One region of the Streptomyces sp. NPDC020807 genome, then DNA from elsewhere that is predicted to be linked to it. Evidence: riboswitches for the same ligand, from Rfam matches in the RefSeq annotation. Region 1 holds a riboswitch; each other region holds the start of a gene.

The links. A riboswitch is a leader RNA that binds a small molecule or an ion and turns the genes downstream of it on or off. The one in region 1 is predicted to bind cyclic di-AMP.
Region 2: another riboswitch for cyclic di-AMP. It lies ahead of AB0G79_RS23805 (M23 family metallopeptidase); the one in region 1 lies ahead of AB0G79_RS15110 (LysM peptidoglycan-binding domain-containing M23 family metallopeptidase).
Region 3: another riboswitch for cyclic di-AMP. It lies ahead of AB0G79_RS10960 (LysM peptidoglycan-binding domain-containing protein); the one in region 1 lies ahead of AB0G79_RS15110 (LysM peptidoglycan-binding domain-containing M23 family metallopeptidase).

What each region holds. Positions count from the first base shown of each region.
Region 1 is NZ_JBFADU010000008.1:54,096-60,114, reverse strand. Features, by position in the region: gene AB0G79_RS15130 (aspartate aminotransferase family protein) at 1-507, shown strand, start outside; gene AB0G79_RS15125 (helix-turn-helix domain-containing protein) at 587-1,219, shown strand; gene AB0G79_RS15120 (DUF6126 family protein) at 1,249-1,401, shown strand; gene AB0G79_RS15115 (tyrosine-protein phosphatase) at 1,492-2,313, opposite strand; cyclic di-AMP (ydaO/yuaA leader) riboswitch at 2,709-2,863, shown strand; gene AB0G79_RS15110 (LysM peptidoglycan-binding domain-containing M23 family metallopeptidase) at 2,868-3,878, shown strand; gene AB0G79_RS15105 (SGNH/GDSL hydrolase family protein) at 4,055-4,849, shown strand; gene AB0G79_RS15100 (STM4011 family radical SAM protein) at 4,836-5,696, opposite strand; gene AB0G79_RS15095 (STM4012 family radical SAM protein) at 5,706-6,019, opposite strand, start outside.
Region 2 is NZ_JBFADU010000018.1:27,174-33,192, reverse strand. Features, by position in the region: gene AB0G79_RS23820 (DNA topoisomerase IV subunit A) at 1-845, opposite strand, end outside; gene AB0G79_RS23815 (pitrilysin family protein) at 1,027-2,367, shown strand; gene AB0G79_RS23810 (pitrilysin family protein) at 2,394-3,761, shown strand; cyclic di-AMP (ydaO/yuaA leader) riboswitch at 3,978-4,139, shown strand; gene AB0G79_RS23805 (M23 family metallopeptidase) at 4,147-4,929, shown strand; gene AB0G79_RS23800 (GntR family transcriptional regulator) at 5,063-5,746, shown strand; gene AB0G79_RS23795 (HPr family phosphocarrier protein) at 5,900-6,019, opposite strand, start outside.
Region 3 is NZ_JBFADU010000005.1:179,736-185,754, reverse strand. Features, by position in the region: gene AB0G79_RS10965 (alpha/beta family hydrolase) at 63-1,349, shown strand; gene AB0G79_RS10960 (LysM peptidoglycan-binding domain-containing protein) at 1,343-2,251, opposite strand; cyclic di-AMP (ydaO/yuaA leader) riboswitch at 2,256-2,440, opposite strand; gene AB0G79_RS10955 (hypothetical protein) at 2,758-3,393, shown strand; gene AB0G79_RS10950 (phosphocholine-specific phospholipase C) at 3,401-5,425, opposite strand; gene AB0G79_RS10945 (DeoR/GlpR family DNA-binding transcription regulator) at 5,591-6,019, opposite strand, start outside.

The DNA of each region.
Region 1 (6,019 bases):
CGGGTCCTCGTCCACTCGGCGAGCTTCGGTGCGAACGCGCAGGCCATGGCCGCCGGGCTCGCCGTCCTCTCCGTCATGGAGGACGAGGACGTCCTCGGCCGCGTCCGGCGGGTGGGCGGGCTGCTGCGCTCGCGCCTGGAGGAGCTCGTGCCCCGGTACGAGCTGCTGCACCAGGTGCGGGGGCGCGGTCTGATGATCGGCATCGAGTTCGGCCGGCCGACCTCGCTGGGCCTGCGCGGCCGGTGGGCGATGCTCCAGGCGGCCCGCAAGGGGCTCTTCGCCCAGATGGTCGTCGTGCCGCTGCTCCAGCGGCACAGGATCCTCACCCAGGTCTCCGGGGACCACCTGGAGGTGATCAAGCTGATTCCGCCGCTGGTCGTCGACGAGGCGGACGTGGACCGGTTCGTGACCGCCTTCACGGCCGTCATGGACGACGCCCACGGCGGCGGTGGTCTGATGTGGGACTTCGGGCGCACACTGGTGAAGCAGGCGGTCGCCCAGCGCTGACCCCGTGCGTATGCCGGAGAGTTTTTGCCTCTGGGGCAAGAAACTTGCCTCAGAGGCATGATCCTGGCGGAATGGACGCATGGACCACGTCCCCGGGGAGACCTCCCCGGCCCCCGCCACCGCCGCCGACCTGCTGCCGGACGTCGCCCCGCAGCTGCGGGCCCTGCGCCGCCGCCGGGGGCTCACCCTGGAGGCCGCCGCCCACCGGGCCGGACTCTCGCCGGCCCACCTCTCCCGGCTGGAGACGGGGAACCGGCAGCCCTCGCTCCCGATGCTGCTCGCCCTCGCCCGTACCTACGGTACGACGGTCTCCGAGCTGCTCGGCGAGGCCCCTCCCGAGCACGACCCCGTCGTCCGGGCGGGCCGCTCCGACCCCGTCGAGGCCGACGGCTGGATCTACCGCCAGGCGGGCGGCGCCGGGCGCGCCCTCCAGTGCCTGCGCGTCCACGTGCCGTACGCCACGAAGGCCGACATCGTGCGCGTCCATCCCGGCGAGGAGTGGATCCACGTCCTGGAGGGGCAGGTGCGGCTCGCCCTCGGCGACGCCGTCCACGTCCTCGATCCCGGGGACAGCGCGCACTTCGACTCGCTCGTCCCGCACCGCATCGGCGCCGCCACGCGCGGCGGCGCCGAGCTGCTCTTCGTCCACACCCTGATGCAGAGCCCCGTCGCCGAGCGGTGTCTCGGCGACGGGACCCCGCACCGGCGCTGAACCCCTCAGAAAGGACCGACATGCCTGGAATGTCAGAGAAGTCCGCGGCGATCACCGGCGAGGAGCGCGGTGAGGGCAAGTTCCCGAAGGGGCTCGTGCTCCGCCTCTTCGCCTACCTGATCGCCGGTCACCTCTTCGCCGGCTTCCTCTACCTGCTGTTCAGCATGGGCGCCGGCCAGTGAGGGGCCGCAGCCAGTGAGGGGCCGCAGCCGGTGAGGGGCCGCGGCGGGTGAGGGGCCGCGACCGGTAGGGGTCGCCGGGAGCGGGGTGTCCTACGCCTCCGTGAGCAGACGCTCGCGGAGGCGTTCGCGCGTCTCGGGGGAGAGCTTCAGGCCCTCCGTGAGGTACGCCTCCACCGAACCCCAGGCCGCCTCGACCGATTCCAGGGCGGCCCGCAGGTACTCCACCCGCGCGTCGAAGAGCGGGCTGAGCAGCTCCATCACCTCGGGCGACATGGCGTCCGCCGAGGTGGAGCTGCGGCGCACCTTGTAGCGGCGGTGCGGGGCGTTCGACTTCACGTAGTCGGCCTCGATGGCCTCCCGCTCGACGCCGACCGCGAGCAGGGTGACCGCGATGGAGAGGCCCGCGCGGTCCTTGCCGGCCGCGCAGTGCATGAGGGCCGGGACGCTGTCCTCCGCCAGGGCGTGCAGGAGCCGGCTGTGCTCGGCGGTCCGCTCGACCAGCATCGTCCGGTACGAATCGGACATACGGGCCGCCGCCTTGCCGTCGCCCAGGATCTCCCGCAGCTGCACGACGTCGCCGTCGCGGACCATCTTCCAGAACTCCTTGCCGTCGGCCGGGTCGCTCAGCGGTATGTTCACGTTCCGCACGCCGGGGAGCTCGACGTCCGCGCCCTCGATCTGGCGGTCCGCGGTGTTGCGGAAGTCGAAGACGGTGTGGAGGTTCAGCGAGGCGAGGAAGGCCGCGTCCTCCTCGGTCGCGTGGGCGAGGTGGCCGCTGCGGAAGAGGCGCCCGGGACGGACCGCCCGCCCGTCCGTCGTCGGCAGGCCGCCCACGTCCCGGAAGTTGCGGACCTCCGCGAGCTCGGGCTCGTTCGCGTCGATGGGCGGGACCTGCGGCAGCTGCTGCGTCACGGATGCTCCTGGTGGTCGGTGTTCGGGTGCCGGGCACGCGAGATCGGTTCCTGGCGCAATCATCCAGGTGACGACGTGTCGGCGCACCCCATCTGGTGGAAATGGGCGATCTGTCCGTTATGAGGCCTAGGCCACAACGCGCCCCGCTTGAAGGTGAGATGAGAGGCCGCTCGTGAGCAGGGTCATAGAGGTGACGGATCGTGGTCGGAGGCCCGGAGCAATTCCCGTGCACGAAAAGGAAATCGAGGGACCGTCATCCACGCAGGGTGATCGAAATTCGGCCGGGAAATAGCCGCCGATCTTGGGAAGGGAAAAGTGCGGCTTGTTTGCTCCGACCCCGCTCGTCTAGCGTCGCCATCAATCCGGTCGGACCGCCTAATCCTGCCACCGCCCGGAATCCGCACTCATCCCATGCACGGCAGGAGCGGGGGACCCAGGAATGACGCCGGTCCCGCGACGCAGGACGGCTTGGGGTGAAGCCGCGTGACACGCGGCCGGGCATCTCCAGTCCGAACCCGACAGCTCACCTCGTAGGCGCCGGAGAGGAATTCGCCATGCCCGCGAAGGGTAAGCACCGCCGTCCCAAGTTCAGCCCCCTGACCCGCGGCCTCGTCGCCGCCGGTACGGGCGGCGCCGTCGTCGCCCTGCCGATCTTCGGCGCCACCGGGGCCTACGCCGCCGAGCAGGCCGCCCCGGCCGCCGTTCCCGCCCAGGCCGTGACCGTCGCCGCCCAGGCGAAGGCCCCCGCCGCGCTGAAGGCGACCCCGGTCGCCGCCGTGAAGGCCGCCCCGAAGACGTACTCCGTCGTCAGCGGCGACTACCTCTCGAAGATCGCCGACGAGCAGAACGTCGCCGGTGGCTGGGAGAAGCTCTACGAGGACAACCGCCAGGTCGTCGGTGAGGACCCCTCGCTGATCATGCCCGGCATGAAGCTGACCCTCGGTGCGAAGAGCACCCCGGCCGGCACCGTGAAGGCCGCCCCGAAGAGCACCGTGAAGGCGCACTCCCAGAAGGCGCAGACCAAGAAGAAGTCGTCCTCGGCCTCCTCTTCCTCGTCCTCCTCCGCCGCCTCGTCGCCCTCCTCCTCTTCCTCCTCGAAGAACGGCGACACCCAGCGCGCCTCCCGCAGCACCGAGCGCACCTCCGTGGCCGCCACCTCGTCCGGCTGGGTCGCCCCCGTCGGCAACGGCGTCTCCACCCCGTACCGCGCCTCCGGCTCCATGTGGTCCTCCGGCTACCACACCGGTGCCGACTTCATCGCCTCCTCCGGCACCACCGTCCGCGCCGTCGGCGCCGGCACGGTCGTCTCCGCCGGCTGGAGCGGCGCCTACGGCAACGAGGTCGTCATCCAGCACGCCGACGGCAACTACTCGCAGTACGCGCACCTCTCGTCCCTCTCCGTCTCCGCCGGCCAGCAGGTCGGCGGCGGCCAGCAGATCGGCCTCTCCGGCTCGACCGGCAACTCCACCGGCCCGCACCTGCACTTCGAGATCCGCACCTCGCCGAGCTACGGCTCGGACATCGACCCGCTCGCGTACCTGCGCGGCCACGGCGTCTCCATCTGACGCACGCGCTGACGCACGCCCCCCCCGCGCGCACCACGACGACGGCCCGGCACCTGTGTGCCGGGCCGTCGCCGTATTCCGTCTTGGGGAATTCTTTATCGGTGGCATATGTCACTGCTCGTCAACCCCTCCCTACGGTCGCGTAGGTCACATTCGAAAGGGAAGGATGTGCACCCGTGGCAGACGATTCGAGATCAGAAGACAAGAACGCCATCGGGTCGTACGCGGCGATCGGCGACAGTTTCACCGAGGGCGTCGGAGACCCCGGGCCCGACGGGACCTTCGTCGGCTGGGCGGACCGCTTCGCGGTCCTGCTCGCCGACCAGCTGCCGGAGCACGACACCTTCCGCTACGCCAACCTGGCCGTACGGGGACGCCTGCTCGACCAGATCGTGGCGGAACAGGTCCCGAGGGCGAAGGAACTCGCCCCCGACCTGGTGACCTTCTGCGCCGGCGGCAACGACATCATCCGCCCCGGCACGGACCCCGACGACGTGGCCGAGCGCTTCGAGCGCGCCGTAGCGGACCTCACCTCCGCCGTCGGCACGGTCATGGTGACCACCGGCTTCGACACCCGTGACGTCCCCGTGCTCAAGCACCTGCGGGGGAAGATCGCCACGTACACCGCGCACGTGCGGTCCATCGCCGACCGGTACGACTGCCCGGTCCTCGACCTGTGGTCCCTCAAGTCCGTGCAGGACCGGCGGGCCTGGGACGACGACCGGCTCCACCTCTCGGCCGACGGCCACACCCGGGTCGCGCTCCGCGCCGCCCAGGTCCTCGGCATGGAGGTCCCGGCCGACCCGGACCAGCCGTGGCCGCCGCTGCCGGCGCGCGGCACCCTGGAGGTCCGGCGCGACGACATCCACTGGGCCAAGGAGTACCTCGTGCCCTGGATCGGCCGCCGGCTCCGCGGCGAGAGCTCCGGCGACCACGTCGAGGCCAAGCGCCCGGACCTCATGCCCCTGTAAGGGGCGGTGCGGCGGGGATCCGCTCCAGGACCCCGCCGGCGAACACGTCGTACAGCGGCAGCGTCTCCAGGTGGACGTACCCGATGTGGCAGTCGCAGACGGCGAGGGGACAGGCGCGGGGACGCAGGGCGGCGCGGTACGAGCCGTCGTACAGGTTGCCCAGCTCCGCCCTGACGAAGTGGCAGCGCCGCACCGTCCCCTCGCCGTCCACCGAGATCACCGACTCGCCCGTGCGGCAGGGCAGCCCCGCCGAGCGGTGCGGATGCCGGCTGTACGGGAAGAGCGGGTCGACGGCCGTCCACTCCGCCGCCTCCGCGTCGGTGTACGTGTGCCCCTCGGCCGCGTTCACCCACAGGTAGACGTGCGGCGGCAGCGCGGCCCGCAGGCGCCGCGCCTCCTCCCGGTGCTCCGGGAGGCCGACCACACCGACGCTGAACCGGACGCCCCGGTCCGCGAGCTCCCGGCACTTGCCGAGGAACCGCTCGTACGGCGTCTGCCCCGGGTGGTACGTGCACCACAGCGCCACGCTCGCCGGGTCGGCCTCCGCCAGCCACTCCGTACGGCAGCTCAGATTGGTCTGGATCGCGACCCGCTCGACGTGCGGGAGCCGCGAGAGCTCCACCAGCGCGCGCCGGTACCAGGAGCGCACCAGACCCTCGCCCCACGGCGTGAACAGGATCCGCAGCCGGTCCTCCGTCTGCGCCGCCGCCCAGCCGGTGAACCGTTCCAGCGCGGCCCGGTCCGCGCGCAGCTGCTCCCGGCTGTCCCGGCGCTTCGCGAAGGGACAGTACGGGCAGTCGAAGTCGCAGGAGGAGAGCGGCCCGCGGTAGAGCACGGTGAGATCCACGACGACCGCCTACTTCAGCTCGTACGCGGCCATCGCGGCCCGCACGACGGGGGAGAAGAGCTCGGGGCCGAGCCCGTCGGAGTACGCCAGACCCTCCGGCGACAGCCGCAGCAGCCCGGCCGGCGCGTCCGCGTCGAGCCAGCCGTACTCCTCGAAGCGCGCGAGCTCCGGCCCGAAGTCGGCGAACGGCGAGGAGCCGAACCGCTCCTCGTACCCGGCGAGCGGCATCCCCTCGGCCTGGAGCAGCGACTGGAGCAGGTGGCGGCGCCGGGCCTCGGCCCCGGTCGTCGCGAAGCCGTGATGGGCCCGCGCGAATTCCTCCG
Region 2 (6,019 bases), on a different contig from region 1:
TCGGGGCCGACCGTGAAGGGCAGCTCGGTCACGACGATGCCCTTGCGGCGCGCCGTGACGTTCTCCACGGTCGCCGTGGCGCGGATCTTGAAGGAGCCGCGGCCCGACTCGTACGCGTCCTTGATGCCGGACAGGCCGACGATCCGGCCGCCGGTGGGCAGGTCGGGGCCCGGGACGAACCGCATGAGCGTCTCGAGGTCGGCGCTCGGGTGGCGGATGAGGTGCCGGGCGGCCGCGACGACCTCGCCGAGGTTGTGCGGCGGCATGTTCGTCGCCATGCCGACCGCGATGCCGGACGCGCCGTTGACCAGCAGGTTCGGGTAGGCGGCGGGGAGCGCGACGGGCTCCTGCTCCTGGCCGTCGTAGTTCGGCGAGAAGTCGACCGTGTCCTCGTCGATGGACTCGGTCATCAGGAGGGCGGCGGGCGCCATCCGCGACTCGGTGTACCGCATGGCGGCCGGCGGGTCGTCGTTGCCGAGGGAACCGAAGTTGCCGTGGCCGTCGACGAGGGGGAGCCGCATCGAGAAGGGCTGCGCCATGCGGACCATGGCGTCGTAGATCGACGCGTCGCCGTGCGGGTGGAGCTTGCCCATCACCTCGCCGACGACGCGGGCGCACTTGACGAACCCGCGGTCGGGGCGCAGACCCATCTCGCCCATCTGGTAGACGATGCGTCGCTGGACGGGCTTCATGCCGTCGCGGGCGTCGGGAAGCGCGCGCGAGTAGATCACCGAGTACGCGTACTCGAGGAAGGAGCCCTGCATCTCGTCGACGACGTCGATGTCGAGGATCCTCTCCTCGAACGCGTCGTCCGGCGGCGGTGTCTTCGTGCTGCGGCGGGCCATCGCGGCTGCGGCTCCTTCACCAACATGGTTGATCTGACGCGGACCATTGTGGACCGTGCCACCGACAACGCCGACCGCGACCCGGAAGAGGGACATCCCGTCCGGGCGGGAACTTCGCGAGGTGTCGGCGCGCTTGCATACAGTGGCAGGACTTTTTCACATCGCGATCGAAGGGACGTACATGCCCATGGGTCACACGGCCACGGCCGAGGCCGGCTCCGGCGGCCTGACAGCGACCGAGCACCGGTTGGCGAACGGCCTGCGCGTGGTGCTGTCCGAGGACCACCTGACCCCGGTCGCCGCGGTCTGCCTCTGGTACGACGTCGGCTCGCGCCACGAGGTCGCCGGTCGTACGGGCCTCGCCCACCTCTTCGAGCACCTGATGTTCCAGGGCTCGAAGCAGGTCCACGGCAACGGCCACTTCGAGCTGGTGCAGGGCGCGGGCGGCTCGCTCAACGGCACGACGAGCTTCGAGCGCACCAACTACTTCGAGACCATGCCCGCGCACCAGCTGGAGCTCGCGCTCTGGCTGGAGGCCGACCGCATGGGCTCGCTGCTCGCGGCCCTGGACGACGAGTCGATGGAGAACCAGCGGGACGTCGTCAAGAACGAGCGCCGCCAGCGCTACGACAACGTGCCGTACGGCACGGCCTTCGAGCGCCTCACGGCCCTCGCGTACCCCGACGGCCACCCGTACCACCACACGCCGATCGGCTCCATGGCCGACCTGGACGCGGCCACCCTCGAGGACGCGCGGAACTTCTTCCGTACGTACTACGCGCCGAACAACGCGGTGCTGTCCGTGGTCGGCGACATCGACCCGGAGCAGACCCTCGCCTGGGTCGAGAAGTACTTCGGCTCGATCCCCGGTCACGACGGCAAGCCCGAGCCGCGCTCCGGCGAGCTGCCCGAGACCATCGGCGAGCAGCTGCGCGAGGTCGTCGAGGAGGAGGTCCCGGCCCGCGCGCTGATGGCCGCCTACCGCCTGCCGCACGACGGCACGCGCGCGTGCGACGCCGCCGACCTGGCCCTGACGGTCCTCGGCGGCGGCGAGTCCTCCCGGCTGCACAACCGCCTGGTCCGCCGCGACCGTACGGCGGTGGCCGCGGGCTTCGGCCTGCTGCGGCTCGCGGGGGCGCCCTCGCTGGGCTGGCTGGACGTGAAGACGTCCGGCGGCGTCGAGGTTCCGCAGATCGAGGCGGCCGTCGACGAGGAGCTCGCCCGCTTCGCCGCCGAGGGCCCCACGCCCGAGGAGATGGAGCGCGCGCAGGCGCAGCTGGAGCGCGAGTGGCTGGACCGCCTCGGCACGGTCGCGGGCCGCGCCGACGAACTGTGCCGGTTCGCGGTCCTGTTCGGTGACCCGCAGCTCGCCCTCACCGCCGTCGACCGGGTGCTCGACATCACGGCCGACGAGGTGCGCGAGGTCGCCGCCGCCAAGCTGCGTCCCGACAACCGCGCCGTGCTCGTCTACGAGCCCGTGGCACCCGAGCAGAGCGACGAGGAAGAGGGGGCGGACCGGTGACCGACACTGCCGCGTCTTTGACGAGCATGGACTTCCACCCGCAGCCGACGCCCGGCGAGGCCAAGCCCTGGGCCTTCCCGGCCCCGGACCGCGGCAGCCTGTCCAACGGCCTGACGGTGCTGACGAGTCACCGCCCCGGCCAGCAGGTCGTCGCCGTGGAGATCTTCCTCCCGGCGCCGCTCGACGCCGAGCCCGCCGGTCTCGACGGCGTCGCCACGATCATGGCCCGCGCGCTCTCGGAGGGCACGGACCAGCGCAGCGCCGAGGAGTTCGCGGCCGAGCTGGAGCGCTGCGGCGCGACGCTCGACGCGCACGCCGACCACCCGGGCGTACGGGTCTCCCTGGAGGTCCCGGTCTCCCGGCTGCCCAAGGCGCTCGGGCTGCTCTCCGAGGCCCTCATCTCCCCGGCGTTCCCGGTGGAGGAGATCGAGCGCCTCGTGGCCAACCGGCTCGACGAGATCCCGCACGAGGCGGCCAACCCGGCGCGGCGCGCGGCCAAGCAGCTCTCCAAGGAGCTGTTCCCGGCGGAGTCGCGGCTGTCCCGGCCGCGCCAGGGCACCGAGGAGACCGTCAAGGCGATCGACGCCGCCGCGGTCCGCGCGTTCTACGACGCGCACGTGCGGCCCGCCACGGCGACCGCCGTGGTCGTCGGCGACCTGACCGGTGTCGACCTCGACAAGCTCCTCGCCGAGACGCTGGGCGCCTGGACGGGCGAGCCGGGCGAGCCGCTGCCGATGCCGTCGATCACCGCCGACGACACCGGACGGGTCGTCATCGTGGACCGGCCGGGCGCGGTCCAGACCCAGTTGCTGATCGGCCGGATCGGTCCGGACCGTCACGACAGCGTCTGGGCGGCTCAGGTCCTCGGCACGTACTGCCTGGGCGGCACGCTCACGTCCCGGCTCGACCGGGTCCTGCGCGAGGAGAAGGGCTACACGTACGGCGTGCGGGCCTTCGGGCAGGTGCTGCGCTCCGACGCCGAGGGGCGCGGCGCGTCGATGCTCGCGATCAGCGGTTCGGTCGACACCCCCAACACCGGTCCGGCACTTGACGACCTGTGGAAGGTGCTGCGGACCCTCGCCGCCGAGGGCCTCACCGACGGCGAGCGCGAGACCGCCGTGCAGAACCTGGTGGGCGTGGCCCCGCTCAAGTACGAGACGGCCGGTTCGGTCGCCGGGACGCTCGCCGACCAGGTCGAGCAGCACCTCCCGGACGACTACCAGGCCCGGTTGTACGCCCGGCTGGCCGAGACGGGCACGGTCGAGGCGACCGCCGCCGTCGTCAACGCCTTCCCGGTGGACCGGCTCGTCACCGTCCTGGTGGGCGACGCGGCGCAGATCGCGGAGCCGGTGCGCGCGCTCGGGATCGGCGAGGTCACGGTCGTGACGGGCTGATCCGACGGGCTGACAACCAGCTTGCCGGCACGGCCCGAGGAGGCCCCGACGTCATGGTTTCGTCGGGGCCTTCCGCTATGTCTGAATTGGGAACAAGTCGACAGTATGACCTGTGGCATGTCTTACAAACAGGCGTGTCTGTTTGGTGATGGGAAGACGGGACGCATAGCGTCGGGGCGGCTGTCCGGCAGTTGCACGTGCCGCACCCGCGGCGACGGACAGTCATCGCCGAGTCCCCGTCAGGCGCGAGCCTGGGGAGCCGGGGACCCATAGTCCCTGGGGTGAATCGGGCGCCTTCGTCACCGACGGAGGGGCTCGTAGGAGACCTTCCTGCTCCGAACCCGTCAGCTAACCCGGTAGGCGAGAAGGAAGGAAAGGAACAGCCTTGGCGTTCACCCGTGCCACCGGGAAGCATCGTGGTCCGAGCCGGATGGCTCGCCGCAGCGCGGGTATAGCGGGCGTCGCGACGCTCGCGACCACCGGCGTCATAGGAACCCTCGCCTCCCCGGCGCTCGCCGCCGACGGTGACAACCGCTCCGCCGAGGACACCGGGCTCACCCAGGTGATCACCGAGGACTCCCTCGCGGACCGGGTCAACGCCCAGGTCGCCGCCCAGGAGCAGGAGGCCTTCGAGGCCGCCGCCAAGGCGAAGGCCGAGGCCGAGGCCCGCGCGGAGGCCAAGCGCAAGGCCGAGGCCCGCGCCAAGGAGGTCCGCGAGGAGCGCGAGCGCGCCGCCCGCGAGGCCGAGCGCCGCCGCCTCGCCACCTTCCAGCTCCCCGTCGCCGGCTCGTACGTGAGCACCGGCTACAAGACCGGCGGCTCGCTCTGGTCCTCCGGCAGCCACTCCGGCATCGACTTCCACGCCGCCTACGGCAGCAGCGTCGTCTCCGTCGGCTCCGGCACCGTCGTCGAGGCCGGCTGGGGCGGCGCGTACGGCAACAACATCGTCATCCAGATGAACGACGGCACGTACACCCAGTACGGGCACCTCTCGTCCATCGGGGTCTACGTCGGCCAGACCGTCGAGCCGGGCCAGCAGATAGGCATCTCGGGCTCGACCGGCAACTCGACCGGCCCCCACCTCCACTTCGAGGCCCGGACGGGCGCCGAGTACGGCTCGGACATCAACCCCATCACGTACCTCCGCGCCCGCGGCGTCAGCCTCTGACGTACCGCGCGTTCCGCGTCACGAAAGCCCCGGCTCGTCCAGAGCCGGGGCTTTTTGAATTCTCGGGGGGCATCGGAATTTCCGCTCTGCTGCAATAGAGTCGGTCTCTCGCGGAAGAAAGCGGAGGTCGGTCATGCGCGTTCCCGCGCAATCGGTATGCACGGCGATCCGGGACGACATCGTCTCGGGCGTCTTCGAGCGGGGAGGGCGGCTGACCGAGGAGCAGCTCGCCCGCCGCTACGGGGTCTCCCGTGTCCCGGTCCGCGAGGCCCTGCGCACCCTGGAGTCCGAGGGCTTCGTCGTCACCCGGCGGCACGCCGGCGCCCACGTCGCCGAACCCACCGAACAGGAGGCGGCCGATCTCCTCGACATGCGGGCCCTCCTCGAACCGCTGGGCGCCGCCAGGGCCGCGCAGCGGCGTACGGAGGCGCACCTCAAGGTGTTGCGGGGCCTGGTCAGGCTGGGGCAGGAGCGGGCCAGGCGCGGCCAGGGCGAGGATCTGCGGGCGCTCGGGGCCTGGTTCCACGAGACCCTCGCGCAGGCCTCCGGCAGCCCGGCCCTGACGGCGCTGCTGACCCAGCTGCGGCACAAGATCGCCTGGATGTACGCGGTCGACCAGCCGGCCAAGCCCGTCGAGGCCTGGGCGGAGCACGGCGCCATCGTGGACGCGGTCGCGCGGGGGGACGCCGAGCGGGCCAGGGCGCTGACCGCCCTGCACGCGGAACGCACGCTCGGGCTGCACCGGCTCAAAAGACCGGACGGCGCCCGCGTGAGGGTTTCGCAACATGTCGTCAACACGGCGAGCGGCCGGAATTAACATGCGCGCCGTATACAAAGAGACGTATGCGGGGGGAAATTCGAACCGCGCTTTTCGTGCTGCCTGGAAAAGGTGAAACCGGCGCTCCGGAATGCGAATGGCCCGGCCGCCGGAATTCCGGCGGCCGGGCCATTCGTCGTGCGGTGGTCCGGATCAGACGGTCTCGGGGAGCTCGTCCAGGCCCTCGGCGACCAGCTTCGCGAGGCGGTCGAGAGCGGTCTCGGCGCCCTCGGCGTCGGAAGCGAGGACGACCTCCTCGCCGCCCTGCGCACC
Region 3 (6,019 bases), on a different contig from region 1:
CCTTCCCGGAACTCGGGTCTCGGACTCCGGACCCCGGCCGCCTCGGCGGAAGGTGGCGGATCATGGAGTTCAGCGACCGGACCGACGCGGGTCGAAGGCTCGCCGAACGCCTCGGCCACCTCAGGGGTCAGGACGTCGTCGTCCTCGGTCTGCCGCGCGGAGGAGTGCCGGTCGCCGCGCCGGTCGCGGAGGCCCTCGGTGCGCCGCTCGACATCTGCCTCGTACGGAAACTCGGGGTGCCGTACCAGCCCGAGCTGGCGATGGGCGCGCTCGGGGAGGGCGGGGTGCGGGTTCTCAACGATCAGATCCTGCGCGAGACGGGTGTCGACGACCAGGATCTCGCCGCGGTGGAGGAGCGCGAGCTCGCCGAGCTCGACGCGCGGACCCGTCGCTACCGGGGCGACCGGCCGCCCGTGCCCCTGGAGGGCAGGACGGTGGTCGTGGTCGACGACGGGCTCGCGACGGGCGCCACCGCGCTCGCCGCCTGCCGGGTGGTCCGTGCCAGGGGCGCCGCGCGGATCGTCCTCGCCGTCCCGGTCGCGCCGCGCGGCTGGCACGCGCGCGTCGGAGGCGAGGCGGACGAGACCGTGAGCGTGAGCGAGCCGGTCTTCTTCCAGGCGATCGGGCAGTTCTACCGGGACTTCTCCCAGACCCGGGACGACGAGGTCCTCGACTGCCTCGCCCGGAGCCGCGCCGCGCACGGACCCGTCGTGCGGGACACCGAGGTCCGGATCCCGACGGCGGGCGCCACCCTCGCCGGGCGGCTCGCCCTGCCCGACGACGCGCTCGGTGTCGTGCTCTTCGCCCACGGGAGCGGCAGTGGTCGGCACAGTCCCCGCAACCGGTCGGTCGCCGCCGCCCTCGGCAAGGCCGGACTCGGCACTCTGCTGTTCGACCTGCTGACGGAGCAGGAGGCGGCGGACCGGGCGCGGGTCTTCGACACCCCGCTGCTCGCCGGCCGTCTCGCGGGCGCCACGGAGTGGCTGGCCGGACGGCCGGAGTGCGCCGGGCTGCCGCTCGGGTACTTCGGCGCGAGTACGGGCGCGGCGGCGGCGCTGTGGGCGGCGGCGGACGCCGGCGCGGGGATCGACGCCGTGGTGTCACGAGGAGGCAGGCCCGACCTCGCCGGGGAACGGCTGGCACGGGTGCGCGCCCCGACCCTCCTCGTGGTGGGCGGCCGGGACGCGCTCGTCCTGGACCTGAACCGGCGGGCGCAGGCGCTGCTGCGCTGCGAGAACCGGCTGGCGGTCGTCGAGGGCGCCACGCACCTCTTCGCGGAACCCGGTGCCCTGGAGGAGGTGGCGGAGCTCGCCACCTCCTGGTTCACCGGGTGCTTCCGGCGTCAGTAGGCGCCGTTGACGTTGTCGATCGAGCCGTAGCGGTCGGCGGCGTAGTTGGAGGCGGCGGTGATGTTGGCGACCGGGTCGAAGAGGTCGGTCGACGTGCCGGGCACGTGGTAGGCGTCGAAGGTCGGCTGGATCACCTGGAGCAGGCCCTTCGAGGGCGTGCCGGCGGCGGCGTTGGAGTCCCACAGGTTGATGGCCTGCGGGTTGCCGGAGGACTCGCGCATGATGTTGCGGAGGATGCCGTCGTACGAGCCCGGGATGCCGTTGCGGGCCATGATGTCGAGGGACTCGCGGATCCATCCGTCGAGGTTGTCGGCGTACTGGGTGGCGGCGGGGGCGGCCTGCACGGCCCGCGCGGGGGCGGCCTGCACCGGAGCGGCGGCCCGGGCGGGGGCCTGGGCAGGAGCCGCCTGGGCAGGAGCCGCCTGGGCGGGGGCCGCGCGGCGCTCGGAGCGGCTGGCGCGGTCCGTCGTGGAGCTCTTCTTCGCCGGGGCGGAAACGGGCTTCGCGGAATTCCGACGAAGTGTCAGTTCGAGGCCGGGGTGAATGAGTGACGGATTGTCACCCACGGCGGCCCTGTTGGCCCGGTAAAGGCTCTTCCAGCCGCCCTGGATTCCCTTCTTCTGTGCGATCAGGGAAAGGGAGTCGCCGCTGACGACGGTGTACGTGCGGGCGGCCGTGGCGGCGGTCGGGGCCGAGAGCGCGACCGGCGCCGCGGCGGCGGGGGAGGCGGCGGGAGCGGCCGCGGGGGCGGCGATCGCCGGGGCTCCGGAGGCGGGTGCGGCACCGGCCGAGGCCGGGGCGATCAGCGGGAGCGCGAGGGCGACCCCACCCGTGCCGACCAGGGCGATGCCCTGGGAGACGGGACGGCGTCGGGGGCGGCGGTGCTTACCGTGAGCAGGCATGTCGGGTTCCTCTCCGGCGCCTGCGAGGTGAGCTGTCGGGTTCGGACGGGAGGTGTCCGGCCGCGCGCACGCGGCTGCACCCCGAGCCGTCCCGGGAATCCGGTCCGGCGTATTCGTGGGTCCCCCGCTCCTGCCGTCGGGTGAAAGGGAGGTATTTCGAGCGGTGGCAGGATTAGGCGATCCGCTCGAATGGGGGTGACCGTAGGCCAGGAATGCGCGGGACAACAAGAGGGGGATGGTCGGTGGAGTGCGAAAGGGGACGTGGAATTCACGGAATTCAAGATCGACCGGCCGCCGGCGGTGCGGAACTGCCGTGTGTCCCATGGCCTGCCGAGAAGTCGATCACCCTCGCGCATTCCGAAACGTGAATCACGTCACGCGGCGTTCAATGTCCGAATATGCCGAATATGCGCGAGCCGCCCCGAGTCGCCCCCGAACGCACGGGTAAAAGTCGCAAACCGGGCATTCCTCATCAAAGATGGTGCTACCCGACCGAGGAGTGCCGAATGCCGCCCGTGACCGCCCCGCCGAGCCCCGACCTCGTCGACCGCGAGGCCGCCGCGCTGTACGAGTCCGCCGCCTGGCGGCGGATCGCGGCCGACTGGACGGACGTCGGACCGGACGTCGCGCCGGAGGCCGGGGCGGTCGTCGGGGCGGTCGCTCCCGGGAAGGACTGGCGGAGCCTGCTCTCCGTCCCGGTCGACCGGCTCGTGGCCCAGGCCCTCGACTCCCTGCCGCCCGCCCTCCCCGCCGACCGCCGCCTCCCCGGCCGCCTCGGCGCCGTCCTGCCGGACCGGCTGCACGCCTGGCGACGCGTCGGCCGCGGCGACCTCCTCCCCTCGGTCCACCTCGGCTACGCCCGGCTCGTGCTCACCGAATGGGGGTGGCAGAACGCCCCGTACAAGCTGCGCGACCGGCGCGGAGCCCGTTGCGTCTGCGGGGCCCTCCTCGCCGCGCACCGCCTCGGTCACGGCAGCGCCGACACGATGAACGAGGCGGCGGCCTGGGTGATGACGGAGCTCAGGTCGCGCGGCTGGAACGACCTCATCGGACCGTGGAACCGCGCCCCCGGCCGCACGGCCGAGGACGCGGTGGCCCTCCTCGACGCCACCGTCCGGCGCGCCGCCGAAGCGGGCCGTTGAAGGGGGTTCAGCCGGTGACGCTCGGCGCGCCCGTCTCGATGTGCCCGGTGTACCGGCGTGACCAGGTGCCGTCGATGTCGGCGAAGACCGTGAAGTCGTACCAGCCGTCGTTGTACGCGACCGCGTTGAAGAAGTCCTCGCGGGAGGAGTTCGCGGCCACCGTGTACGTCCACGGCCCGTCCGAGCGGTAGGCGTTGGAGCGGATCGTGAAGGTGACGGGCCCGGCCGAGGCGTTGGTCATCCTGAACCACAGGGCCGTCCTGCCGGTCCCGGCCTCGGGCGCGAACCGGGCCGCGACCTCGACGGCCTTGCCCGCCTTCGACGCGTCGCCGATGAAGCGGCGCAGGAAGCGGTTGGGGCCCATCATCGAGATGTCGTACTTCCCGGAGCCGGACCCGAGTCCGATGTTGAAGTAGTCGGAGGCCGTGCCGCCGGCGTCGACCGTGTACTGCCACGCGGCCGTGTCCCGGTACTGGTGCGGGTGGATCGAGAAGTGCGCCGGCCGCTTGGCCTCCGCACCCTGGTTCGTCATCGAGAACCAGGCCAGGATCTTGCCGGCGGCGCCGAACTCGAACCGGTCGAGGTTGCCGTTGACCTGGTAGGGGATCGCGCGCGCCGGACGGGTGCCGGGCTCCTGCGCGGGCAGGGCGTTGTTCTGCGGGACGGGGTTCGGGAGCGGGCCGCAGGTGGCCTGTCCGATGACCTTCGCCGTCGACGGCAGGCCGGCGGGAACCCCGTACACCGGGTGCGCGAAGTCGAAGACTCCCGTCAGGTCCCCGGTCACCTTCCGCCGCCACGCGCTGATGTGGGGGCAGGTGGCAGGGGTGCCGAGGGCCGCCGTCCACGTCTCCAGGAAGCGCAGGACGGACGTGTGGTCGAAGACCTCGGAGCTGACCCAGCCGCCCCGCGTCCACGGCGACAGGACGAGCATGGGGACGCGGAAGCCGAGGCCGATCGGTACGCCGTCGAGGTACTCGCCCGGTGTTCCGGGCGGGGCGACCGGCGGCGGCACGTGGTCGAAGAAGCCGTCGTTCTCGTCGTAGTTGAGGAAGAGGACCGAGGAGTCGAAGACCTCGGGGTTCGCGGCGAGGGCGCGGTAGACGAGGTCGACGAAGTGGGCGCCGTCGCCGGGAGGCGCGTACGGGTGCTCGGAGAAGGCCTCGTTGGCGACCACCCAGGACACCTGGGGGAGCGTGCCCGCGAGCACGTCGGCGCGGATGGCGGCGGCGATGTCGTCGGGCGTGGAGCCGGTGACCTTGGGGACCGAGCCCATGCCCCGGTCGTACAGTGGGTCGCCGGGGCGCGCGTCGGTGAACTTCTTGAAGTAGGCGAGGCCGTTGTCGCCGTAGTTGTCCTGTGCGTTCTGGTAGACCTTCCAGCTCACCCCGGCCCGCTGGAGCGCCTCGGCGTACGTCTCCCAGGTGAGGCCCGACTCGTCGCCGCCGTCCTTGCTGGAGGCGTCGATCCTGCCGCTCCACAGGAAGGTCCGGTTGGGGCCCGTGGCGCTGAGCGTCGAGCAGAAGTAGGCGTCGCAGATGGTGTAGTGGTCGGCGAGGGCGTGGTGGAAGGGGATGTCCTCGCGGTCGAGGTGGCCGAGGGAGCGGGTGTTGCCGACCCCCGTCACCCAGTTGTCCATCCGGCCCTTGTTCCAGGCGGCGTGCTGCGAGGTCCAGCTGTGCGGCAGGTCGCCGTTGCACTGGGCGAGCGTCTCCCCGTCGACGCCGCCGGCGGGCGGGGTGTCGCTCAGCTTCCAGGGGTACTGGCGTCCGCCCCAGTTGGGCTGCTGGAACATGCCCCAGCCTCCGGGCAGGTTGCCCGCGGCCCGGTCCCCGAAGCCCCGCACGCCGCGCAGCGTCCCGAAGTAGTGGTCGAAGCTCCGGTTCTCCTGCATGAGGATCACGACGTGCCGCACGTCCGTGAGCGTCCCCGTGGCGGCGCGTGCGGCGGCCGAGGCCCGCCCCGCCGGCAGCGCCGCCCCGGCGACGAGCCCCGCGCCGATCCCGACGAATCCCCTGCGACTGATGGGAAGCATGCCCCGCCTCTCCCGTCCCGGCATGCCCGGGCGGCACGCCGGGAGTCATGATGGGGGAGGCGCGCTCAAAGGTATAGAGGTGTGCGGTTATGGCTGAGTGAACGATCAGTAACCGGCCAACTCGGGCTTGTTCATTGGTGCGTCGGCGCACCAATACAGGGTGCCTCAGACGGTGAGGACCTTGACCCCCGCCTCGTTCAGCTGCTCCACCGCCTCCGCCGAGATGTCCGTGTCCGTCACGACGAGGTCGACACGGTCCAGGCCGCAGATGCGGGCGAAGGCGCGCCGTCCCAGCTTCGACGAGTCGGTGACGACCACGACCCGGCTCGCACGCTCCGCGAAGAGACGGCTGATGCTCGCCTCGTCCTCGTGGTGGGCCATGATGCCGAGCTCGGCGTCGACCCCGTCCACGCCGAGGACGACCACGTCGAGGACGACCTCGCTCAGGACGCCGACGGTCAGCGGGCCGACCAGCTCGTAGGTCTGCGGCCGCGCCACCCCGCCCGTCGTGACGAGCTTGATCTGGGGGCGGACGGCCAGTTCGCCGGCGATGTTGAGCGCGTTGGTGACGACCGTGAGGGCGGGGCCGGTGGT